Variovorax paradoxus: one gene and its partner. The protein of the gene in region 2 interacts with the protein of the main gene of each other region in a pairwise test. Links are inferred from orthologs where the notes say so. Each region holds a gene or a part of one and is shown on either strand. Other genes may lie near its edges.

The links. Proteins that work in one complex are often made in the same cells at the same time.
Region 1: the proteins of hflC (region 2) and ftsH interact in binary tests that used the Escherichia coli proteins (3 or more experiments, as listed by UniProt). The link is inferred for Variovorax paradoxus from one-to-one orthologs.

Annotation. Positions count from the first base shown.
Region 1 is NZ_LR743507.1:3,114,608-3,120,062, forward strand. The notes cover bases 1-2,897. They hold ftsH (ATP-dependent zinc metalloprotease FtsH), read left to right. Parts: upstream 1-437; coding sequence 438-2,357; downstream 2,358-2,897. Other genes in these bases: AACL56_RS14285 (RlmE family RNA methyltransferase), read left to right, coding at 1-261; folP (dihydropteroate synthase), read left to right, coding at 2,483-2,897. In the rest of the region: more of folP, read left to right, coding at 2,898-3,298; glmM (phosphoglucosamine mutase), read left to right, coding at 3,295-4,632; AACL56_RS14305 (GNAT family N-acetyltransferase), read left to right, coding at 4,629-5,114; AACL56_RS14310 (acyl-CoA dehydrogenase family protein), read right to left, coding at 5,202-5,455. UniProt on the Escherichia coli protein: Acts as a processive, ATP-dependent zinc metallopeptidase for both cytoplasmic and membrane proteins. Plays a role in the quality control of integral membrane proteins.
Region 2 is NZ_LR743507.1:3,943,805-3,948,322, forward strand. The notes cover bases 19-2,773. They hold hflC (protease modulator HflC), read right to left. Parts: upstream 1,969-2,773; coding sequence 1,069-1,968; downstream 19-1,068. Other genes in these bases: AACL56_RS18345 (ATP phosphoribosyltransferase regulatory subunit), read right to left, coding at 19-820; AACL56_RS18350 (DUF2065 domain-containing protein), read right to left, coding at 864-1,052; hflK (FtsH protease activity modulator HflK), read right to left, coding at 1,989-2,773. Also shown: more of AACL56_RS18345, read right to left, coding at 1-18; more of hflK, read right to left, coding at 2,774-3,344; GTPase HflX, read right to left, coding at 3,377-4,518.

The DNA.
Region 1 (5,455 bases), 830 kb from region 2 along the record:
AACCTGTCGGGCATCCATTCGGCCGATGCAGCCAGGGTCGCGCACCTGATCGAGCTTGCGATCGACTTCGCGCAGCACCACCTGAAGCCGGAAGGCGCGCTGGTGGCCAAGCTTTTCCACGGCAGCGGCTACGACGAACTGGTGAAGCTTTTCAAGGCCAGTTTCCGCACGGTGAAGCCCTTCAAGCCCAAGGCATCACGTGACAAATCGGCAGAGACCTTCCTCGTGGGATTGGGCCTCAAGGCCCTGGATACGCCTTGATACCTTGCCAAATAGCGGCTGCAGGCGCCCGAGCACGGCGCAAACCCCTGTCAGCCTATGGCCGCATTAGGGAAATGCCCGCTTTTCGCAGCTTGAAAAGCCTAAAATAGGGCGCAATTGCGTACCCATAGCGCGTTTTTCATATCCTCGTCACGCGCTTTCGACTGGAGCTTCGTTTGAACAATCAGTGGTTTTCCAAAGTTGCCGTATGGCTCGTCATTGCCATGGTGTTGTTCACTGTGTTCAAGCAGTTCGACACCCGCGGTGGCGTCGGCTCGGGAGCAGTCAGCTACTCCGAGTTTCTGGACCAGGTCCGGAACAACCAAATCAAGAGCGCCGTCATTCCTGAAGGCGCTGGCGGGGGCGAGATCATCGCCGTCACCAACGATGATCGAAAAATCCGCACGACCGCCACGGTCCTCGACCGCGGCCTCGTGGGCGACCTGATCGACCACAACGTCAAGTTCGACGTCAAGCCGCGCGAAGAAGGCTCGTTGCTCATGACCTTGCTGGTCAGCTGGGGTCCTATGCTGCTGCTGATCGGCGTGTGGATCTACTTCATGCGCCAGATGCAGGGCGGCGGCAAGGGCGGGGCGTTCAGCTTCGGCAAGAGCAAGGCCCGCATGATGGACGAGAACAACAACACGGTGACCTTCGCCGACGTTGCGGGCTGCGACGAAGCCAAGGAAGAAGTCCGTGAGGTGGTCGACTTCCTGAAGGATCCCCAGCGCTTCCAGAAGCTAGGCGGCCGGATTCCTCGCGGCCTGCTGCTGGTCGGCCCTCCCGGGACCGGCAAGACGCTGCTGGCCAAGTCGATCGCCGGCGAAGCCAAGGTTCCTTTCTTCTCGATCTCCGGTTCGGACTTCGTCGAAATGTTTGTTGGCGTGGGCGCGGCACGTGTGCGCGACATGTTCGAGAACGCGAAGAAGAATGCACCCTGCATCATCTTCATTGACGAAATCGACGCGGTGGGCCGTCAGCGCGGTGCCGGTCTCGGCGGCGGCAACGACGAGCGCGAACAAACCCTCAACCAGATGCTGGTCGAGATGGACGGTTTCGAAACCAACCTCGGCGTGATCGTGGTGGCAGCGACCAACCGCCCGGACATCCTGGACGCCGCACTGTTGCGCCCCGGACGTTTCGACCGCCAGGTGTACGTGACGCTGCCGGACATCCGCGGCCGCGAGCAGATCCTCGGCGTGCACATGCGCAAGGTTCCCCTGGGCCAGGACGTCAATCCGGGCGTCATCGCCCGCGGCACGCCTGGCATGTCGGGCGCCGACCTGGCCAACCTCTGCAATGAAGCTGCCCTCATGGCCGCCCGCCGCAATGCGCGTGTCGTCGAGATGCAGGACTTCGAGAAGGCCAAGGACAAGATCTTCATGGGCCCCGAGCGCAAGAGCATGGTCATGCCCGAGGAAGAGCGCCGCAACACGGCCTACCACGAGTCCGGCCACGCCCTCATCGGCAAGCTGCTGCCCAAGTGCGATCCCGTCCACAAGGTCACGATCATTCCCCGTGGCCGCGCCCTCGGCGTGACGATGAGCCTGCCGTCGCAGGACCGCTACAGCTACGACCGCGAGTACATGCTGAACCAGATCAGCATGCTGTTCGGTGGCCGTATCGCCGAGGAGGTGTTCATGCACCAGATGACCACCGGCGCCAGCAACGACTTCGAGCGTGCGACCTCCATCGCGCGCGACATGGTCACCCGCTACGGCATGACGGATGCGCTGGGCCCGATGGTCTACGCGGAGAACGAGGGCGAAGTGTTCCTGGGCCGCTCGGTCACCAAGACGACCAACATGAGCGAGCAGACCATGGAGAAGGTCGACTCCGAAGTGCGCCGCATCATCGACGAGCAGTACGCCCTGGCGCGCAACCTGATCGAAGAGAACAGCGACAAGATGCACGCCATGGCCAAGGCGCTGCTCGAATGGGAAACCATCGACAGCGAGCAGCTCGACGACATCATGGCCGGTCGCGCCCCCCGTCCTCCGAAGGACTGGACGCCGCGCATTCCGCCTTCGGGCAACGGTGGCGGCAGCGGCGGCACACCGGCGGTGTCGACCGACCCGGCTCCCAACGCAGCGTGAGCGTGAGCCTGGTGTCCAACCACAACGGGGCCTCGGGCCCCGTTTTCGATGGTGGGCCTGCATCGGCGGCGGCGAGCTGGTGGCAGACCTCGCGTTTTCGCATCGACCTCGCCCAGCCGCGCGTGATGGGCATCGTCAACGTTACGCCCGATTCCTTTTCCGACGGCGGCGCACATGCCTCGACGCAAGCCGCGCTGCGGCATTGCGAGCAGTTGCTGAACGAGGGCGCCGACATTCTCGACATCGGCGGTGAATCGACCCGCCCCGGCAGCCCTGCGGTGCCGCTGGACGCGGAACTGGCGCGCGTCGAGCCGGTGGTGCGCGAAGCGGTCAGGCTCGGCGTGCCGATCTCCGTCGACACCTACAAGCCCGAAGTGATGCGCGCAGTGCTCGATCTGGGCGCCGACATCGTCAACGACATCTGGGCGCTGCGCCAGCCGGGTGCACGCGAAGCGGTCGGTGCGCATCCGTCTTGCGGCGTCTGCCTGATGCACATGCACCGCGATCCGCAGACCATGCAGGCCGTGCCGATGGCGGGCGACGTGATTCCGCAGGTGCTGGATTTCCTCAGCGCACAGGTGCAGGCGCTGCGCGCACTTGGCGTCGATGCTTCGCGCATCGCGCTGGACCCCGGCGTGGGCTTCGGCAAGACAGTGGCACAGAACTTTGCATTGCTGGCGCGCCAGCGCGAACTGATGGCGGGCGGCTTGCCGCTGCTGCTCGGCTGGTCGCGCAAGTCGTCGATCGGTGCGGCGACCGGCATCGAGCTGGCGGGCGAGCGCATCGTGCCCAGCGTTGCTGCTGCGGTACTTGCCGTGGACCGTGGCGCGGCCGTGGTGCGGGTGCACGACGTGCGCGACACCCTCGCTGCCCTGGCCGTATGGCGCGCCATGAAGGCGCAGGAACCACAACAAACACAAGAGAGAACTTCACAGACATGACACGCCAGTATTTCGGCACCGACGGCATCCGAGGCACCGTCGGCCAAGCCCCCATCACCCCCGACTTCGTGCTGCGTCTGGCGCATGCCGTGGGCCGGGTGCTCAAGAAGACGCAGGCACGCCCGACCGTGCTGATCGGCAAGGACACCCGCATCTCCGGCTACATGCTCGAGTCGGCGCTCGAGTCGGGCTTCAACTCCGCGGGCGTCGACGTGGTGCTGCTCGGGCCGCTGCCCACCCCGGGCGTGGCCTACCTCACACGCGCCCAGCGCGCCAGCCTCGGGGTGGTGATCAGCGCCAGCCACAACGCATACCCCGACAACGGCATCAAGTTCTTCAGCGCGCAGGGCACCAAGCTCGACGACGCGTGGGAGCTGGCAGTCGAAGCCGTGCTCGAGGAAGCGCCAGTGTGGGTCGATTCCGCCAACCTGGGCAAGGCCCGGCGCCTCAACGACGCGCCCGGCCGCTACATCGAGTTCTGCAAGAGCACCTTCGCCAACGACCTGACGCTGCGCGACATGAAGCTGGTGGTCGATGCCGCACACGGCGCCGCCTACCAGGTGGCGCCCAACGTGTTCCATGAACTGGGCGCCGAGGTGACGAGCATCGGCGTGTCGCCTGACGGCCTGAACATCAACAAGGGCGTCGGCGCCACGCATCCGCAAGCGCTCGTGGCCGCGGTGACGGCGCAGAAGGCCGACTACGGCATCGCACTCGACGGCGACGCCGACCGCCTGCAACTGGTCGACGCCACCGGCCGCCTGTTCAACGGCGACGAACTGCTCTACCTTATGGTTGCCGAGCGCATCGCACGCGGCGAGAAGCCCTTCGGCGTGGTCGGTACGCTCATGACCAACAAGGCCGTGGAGATGGCGCTGCGCCAGCAGGGCATCGAGTTCGTGCGGGCCAAGGTCGGCGACCGCTATGTGCTCGAGGAGCTCGAAAAGCGCGGTTGGGTGCTGGGCGGCGAAGGCTCGGGCCACCTGCTGGCGCTCGACCGCCACACCACCGGCGACGGCATCGTGAGTGCGCTGCAGGTGCTGCAGGCCTGCGTGCGCAGCGGCAAGACCGTGGCGCAACTGCTCGAAGGGGTCACGCTGTTTCCGCAGACGCTGATCAACGTCCGCATTTCGCCCGAGCAGGACTGGAAGGACAACACGGCGCTGGCCAGCCAAACCGCACGCATCGAGGCCGAGCTCGGCGACGCGGGCCGCGTGCTGATCCGTGCGAGCGGCACCGAGCCGCTGGTGCGCGTGATGGTCGAGGCGCGCGATGCCGCACAGGCCGAGTCCTGCGCCAGGCGTCTCGCGGACACGCTGCAGCCGGCGCAGTGACTCTCATCGACGTTCGCCTGGTGGACTATCGCGACGCGGCGCAGGCCGCGGCATTGGTCGAGCTGCTGGACGCGTATGCCAGCGATCCGGCGGGAGGCGGCACGCCGTTGGACCCCGCGGTGCGCCGTGGCCTTCCTGCTGCGCTGGCGGCGCGGCCGCAGGCTTTCAGCGTGCTCGCGTACGACGGCGAGAACGCCGTGGGCCTCGTCAACTGCATCGAGGGTTTCTCGACCTTTGCATGCAGGCCGCTGGTGAACGTGCACGACGTGGTCGTGCTGTCCGGCCATCGCGGACATCGCGTGGCGCAGCAGATGTTTGCGATGGTCGAGCAGGAGGCACGAAGGCGCGGTGCCTGCAAGCTCACGCTCGAGGTGCTTTCGGGCAATGCGCCTGCGCTGCGTGCCTACGAGCGAGAGGGGTTCGAGGGCTACCAGCTCGACCCGGCTTTCGGCCACGCCGTGTTTCTGCAGAAGAAACTCTGAAAAGAAAAAGGCCGACGCGCGGTGTACGCCGTCGGCCTTCTTTTCTCGACACTCTCCGTCCGGGGGAGGGAGAGGAAGGAAACCACGTCAGAAGCGCGTCACGGGCATTTCCGCGTCGATCTTGCCGGGCGCGTACTTGCCAAGCTCCCACTTGGCGATCGCATTGCGGTGGACTTCGTCCGGACCGTCCGCAAAGCGCAGCGTGCGTGCTCCGGCGTAGGCGGCCGCCAGCGGGAAGTCGTCGCACATGCCGCCGCCGCCGTGGACCTGCATGGCCCAGTCGATCACCTGGCACGCCATCGACGGGGCGACGACCTTGATCATGGCGATCTCGTTCTTGG
Region 2 (4,518 bases):
CGCTGTAGTAGGCGTAGCCGCGCAGGTCGGCCAGATCGAAGCTGATCTGGCGACCTGGTACGCCCTGCAGCCCGGCGGCCAGAAGCTTCAGGTCGGTCAGCGCCGCGGCCACGGCGGGCGTGCCCTTGAGTGCCTTGGCAGCCTCGTCGAGCACCGAAGCGTCGCCGTACAAACCGACCAGCGCGCGCAACCCGTCACGGGAAGCCGCAGGGAAGTCCTTGGTGAGCGCATCGAGCTCGCTCGCGTCCTTGGCGGCCAGCGCGGCATGCACCCGGGCCAGCCCGGCGGCGTCGACGGACACGTCGGCGAACAGGGCACGAACGATGCGGGCATCGGCCAGGTCGACGATCACACCTTCTTCCAGGCCGGCGGCCTGGAGGCAATCGAGTGCCAGCAGCAATGTTTCGGTGTCGGCCTCGAGGCCGGCGTGGCCGTAGATCTCTGCGCCGAACTGCAATGGCTCACGCGTGGCGTGGGGCCGATCGGGCCGGGTATGGAGCACAGGGCCGCAATAGCACAGGCGGGCCACGCCGTCTCGGTTGAGCAGGTGGGCGTCGATGCGTGCCACCTGGGGGGTGGTGTCGGCGCGAAGCCCCATGCTGCGGCCGGACAGCTGGTCGACGAGCTTGAAGGTTTGGAGGTCGAGCGCCTCGCCGGTGCCCGAAAGCAACGACTCAAGATGCTCGAGCAGCGGCGGCATCACCAGCTCGTAGCCGTAGCCACGGGCGGTATCGAGCAGCTGGCGTCGAAGTTCTTCGATGTGGCGCGCCTCGGAGGGCAGCACATCGGCAATGTGATCCGGGAGGACCCAGGCGGACATGGGGATCGGGGGCGTGGTTAAACCGGGATTCTACCGGGACCCGCTACCCCAGGACCCAAAGGAGTACCAAACCCAGCAGGATGCTGCAAAGTCCGAAAAAGCGAAGCTGGCCGTCGCGCAGCTGCATGAGCTGCCCGAAGCCGCGCCGCCACCCTCCGGGAGAGACGAAAGGCAGGATGCCTTCGATGACCAGGACGAGCGCGAGCGCGCTCCAGAAGGTGTCTGCGCTCACGGCTCCGGGCGAGGAATCAGCGGCGAGGCGCGCTGCCGGCGGATCCGGAACCCTGCATGGCGCGGAAGAAGTCCGACGATGGGTCGAGCACCATCACGTCGCTCTTTTTGTTGAAGCTCTGCTTGTAGGCCTCAAGGCTCCGATAGAACTGCGCGAACTGCGGGTCGCGGCCGAACGATTCGGCATACGCGGCGGCAGCCTGCGCATCGCCCTCGCCCTTGATCTTCTGTGCGTCGCGATACGCATTCGCCACGATTACCTCGCGCTGGCGGTCGGCGTCGGCGCGGATCTTCTCGCCTTCGGCGGTACCGGTCGAACGCAGCTCGTTGGCCACGCGCTTGCGCTCGGCCTCCATGCGGCGGTATACGGACTCGGTGATCGCTTCGACGTAGTCGACGCGGGTGATGCGGACGTCGACGACGTCCACGCCCCAGGGCTTGGCGCCCTTCACGACCGACAGCACCTCGCGTTGCACGTCGGCCATCAGGGCCTCGCGGCGCACCGAGATCAGGTCGCGCACGGTGCGCTTGTTGATGTTTTCCTGAAACGCATTGCGCACCACGCGATTGAGTTGCATCGCACCCGCGTTCTCGTCGAGACCGACGTTGCGGATGTAGGCCTGCGGATCGCTGATGCGCCAACGCACATACCAGTCGATCACCACGCGCTGCTTTTCGGCAGTAAGCATGGGCTCGGTGTCGACGCTCGAGAGCGTCAGCAGGCGCTTGTCGATGTACGACACGTTCTGGAACGGCGGCGGCAGCTTGAAGTTCAGGCCGGGCTCGGTGATGACCTGCTTGATCTGGCCGAGGGCATAGACCACGCCGAACTGGCGCTGGTCCACCACGAAGAGGGTCGAGCTCAGGAGCACCAGCAGGACGAGGATCGACGAGGCGATGAATCCGATTCTGTTCATGTTCTTCTAGGCCTTTTTCATCAACGCACGTCGCGGTCGCGCGAACGGCCGTCGCGTGCGCGCACGTCGCCGGTCGTGGGCGCCACCGGGATCACCGACGATTGGGCCGGTGCCGTGCCGGCAACGCTCGGGCTTGCGGCGTCGACCGGCGTGGCAGCGTTGTTGCCGGTCTGCTGGATCAGCTTGTCGAGCGGCAGGTACAGCAGGTTGGAACCCTGCTTGCTGTCGACCAGCACCTTGGTGGTGCTGGCGTAGATCTGTTGCATGGCGTCCGTGTACATGCGATCGCGGGTGACCTGCGGCGCCTTCTGGTACTCGGCAAGCACCGATGCAAAGCGGCCGGCATCGCCCTGTGCCTGGGCGACGATGCGTGCCTTGTAGGCTTCGGACTCTTCCTTCAGTCGCGATGCGGTACCGGTCGCGAGCGGCACCACGTTGTTGGCATAAGCCTGCGCATCGTTCTTCGTGCGTTCGCGCTCCTGGCCGGCCTTGAGCACGTCGTCGAATGCAGCCTGCACCTGCTCGGGCGGACGCACGCCGCCTTGCTGCAGGTTGATGCCCACGACTTCCACGCCGATCTTGTAGCGGTCGAGGATGGTCTGCATCAGCGTGCGCACGCGCGGAGCGATCTGGTCGCGCTCTTCAGCGAGCGCGGCATCCATCTTCATCTTGCCCACGACCTCACGCACGGAGGTCTCGGCCACCTGAACCACTGTTTCGGCAGGCGACTTGCTCTCGTAGAGCCAGGCACGTGCATCGCTCAGGCGGTATTGCACGGCGAACTTGATTTCGACAATGTTCTCGTCCTCGGTCAGCATCGCCGACTCGCGCAGGCCGGTGGACCGCACGATGGCATCGCGGCCCACGTCGGTGGAACGGATCTGCGTGACCACGACCACTTCGTGGCGCTGGATCGGATACGGCAGGCGCCAGTTGAAGCCCGCGCCCACGGTGGTCTTGTAGCGGCCGAACTGGGTGACCACGGCCTGCTGGCCTTCGTTCACGATGAAGAAGCCGGTGCCGAGCCAGATCAGGATCGCCACGGCAGCAACGAGGCCGAGGCCGAATCCTGCGTTTTTAATGTCGGGCTTGTAGCCGTTGCCGCCACTTCCACCGGTGGGCCGGTTGCCACCGCCCTTGCCGCCGAAGAAGCCACCGAGCTTGCGATTGAGGTCGCGCCAGAGCTCGTCGAGGTCGGGCGGCCCCTGGTTGGGGCCTTGTCCTCGAGGACGGTTGTCGTTGTTGTTGCTGCCCTGGGGCGGGGGTGTCGGTGCGCCTGGAGGATTGGCATCGGGAGGCCGGTTGCCGGCCGGGCGGTCGCCGTTGGAGGACGGCTCGTCGCCGCGCCCCCACCGGCCATCGTTCAGGTTGAACATGCCCAGAAACCCTCTCCGCGCTGGCTTTGAATTCATTCGCTTCGTTCTCTTGTCAGTGGCGGGATTGTGCCCAATCCGTCGGCGGCTTCGTGCAATTCAGCGTTTGCCTCAGGGGTCATCGTATCGGCTACGGAGCCCGACTGCCGGGCGAGCTCGGCGCGCAGCATCGGGACCCCTTCGCCACTTCGGGCACTGAGGAAGATGCGGGGCACCTGCACACCGTCGATTTCCATCTCGTCCTGCAGATGCAGCGGGCGCTGCGTGCTTTCAAGGGCGTCGAGCTTGTTGAACACCAGCAACTGGGGCACGGTGTCCGCGCCGATGTCGCGCAGCACCGCCTGCACCTCGGCCATCTGCTCGGGGTAATGAGGGTTGGATGCATCGATCACATGCAGCAGCAGGTCGGCATCCACCGCCTCCTGCAGCGTGGCCTTGAAGGCGTCGACCAGCCCGTGAGGCAGGTCGCGGATGAAGCCGACAGTGTCCGAGATCGAAACCTGCCGGCGCGCATCTCCCAGATAGAGGTTGCGCGTGGTGGTATCGAGCGTTGCGAACAACTGGTCGGCCGCATAGGCGCGCGCCTTGACCAGTGCGTTGAACAGCGACGACTTGCCAGCGTTGGTGTAGCCCACCAGCGAGATATTGAAGGTTTCGCGGCGTTCGCGCTGGCGGCGCTGCGTGCCCCGCTGCTTTTGCACCTTGGCGAGGCGGTCGCGCGTGCGCTTGATCGACTCGTTGATCATGCGGCGGTCGAGTTCGATCTGCTTTTCGCCCGGGCCGCCGCGCACACCCGCACCACCGGTCTGGCGCTCCAGGTGAGACCAGCGACGGACCAGCCGTGTGCTGAGGTATTGCAGGCGAGCGAGCTCCACCTGCAGCTTGCCCTCGTGCGAGCGCGCGCGCTGGGCGAAGATTTCGAGAATGAGGAAAGTGCGGTCGTAGACTGCAACGTCGAGCTGGCGTTCGAGGTTACGCTGCTGCGCGGGGCTCAGGGCCTGGTCGAAGATGACTTCACTCGCCCTGTGCAGGGCAGCCAGCTCCTTGATTTCGTCGGCCTTGCCACTGCCAACGAACAATGCCGCATCGGGCGCCTTGCGCTTGCACGCAAGGCGCGCCACGGGCGTCAGTCCTGCAGTCTGCGCGAGCAGGCCGAGTTCCTCGAGTTCGCTGTCGA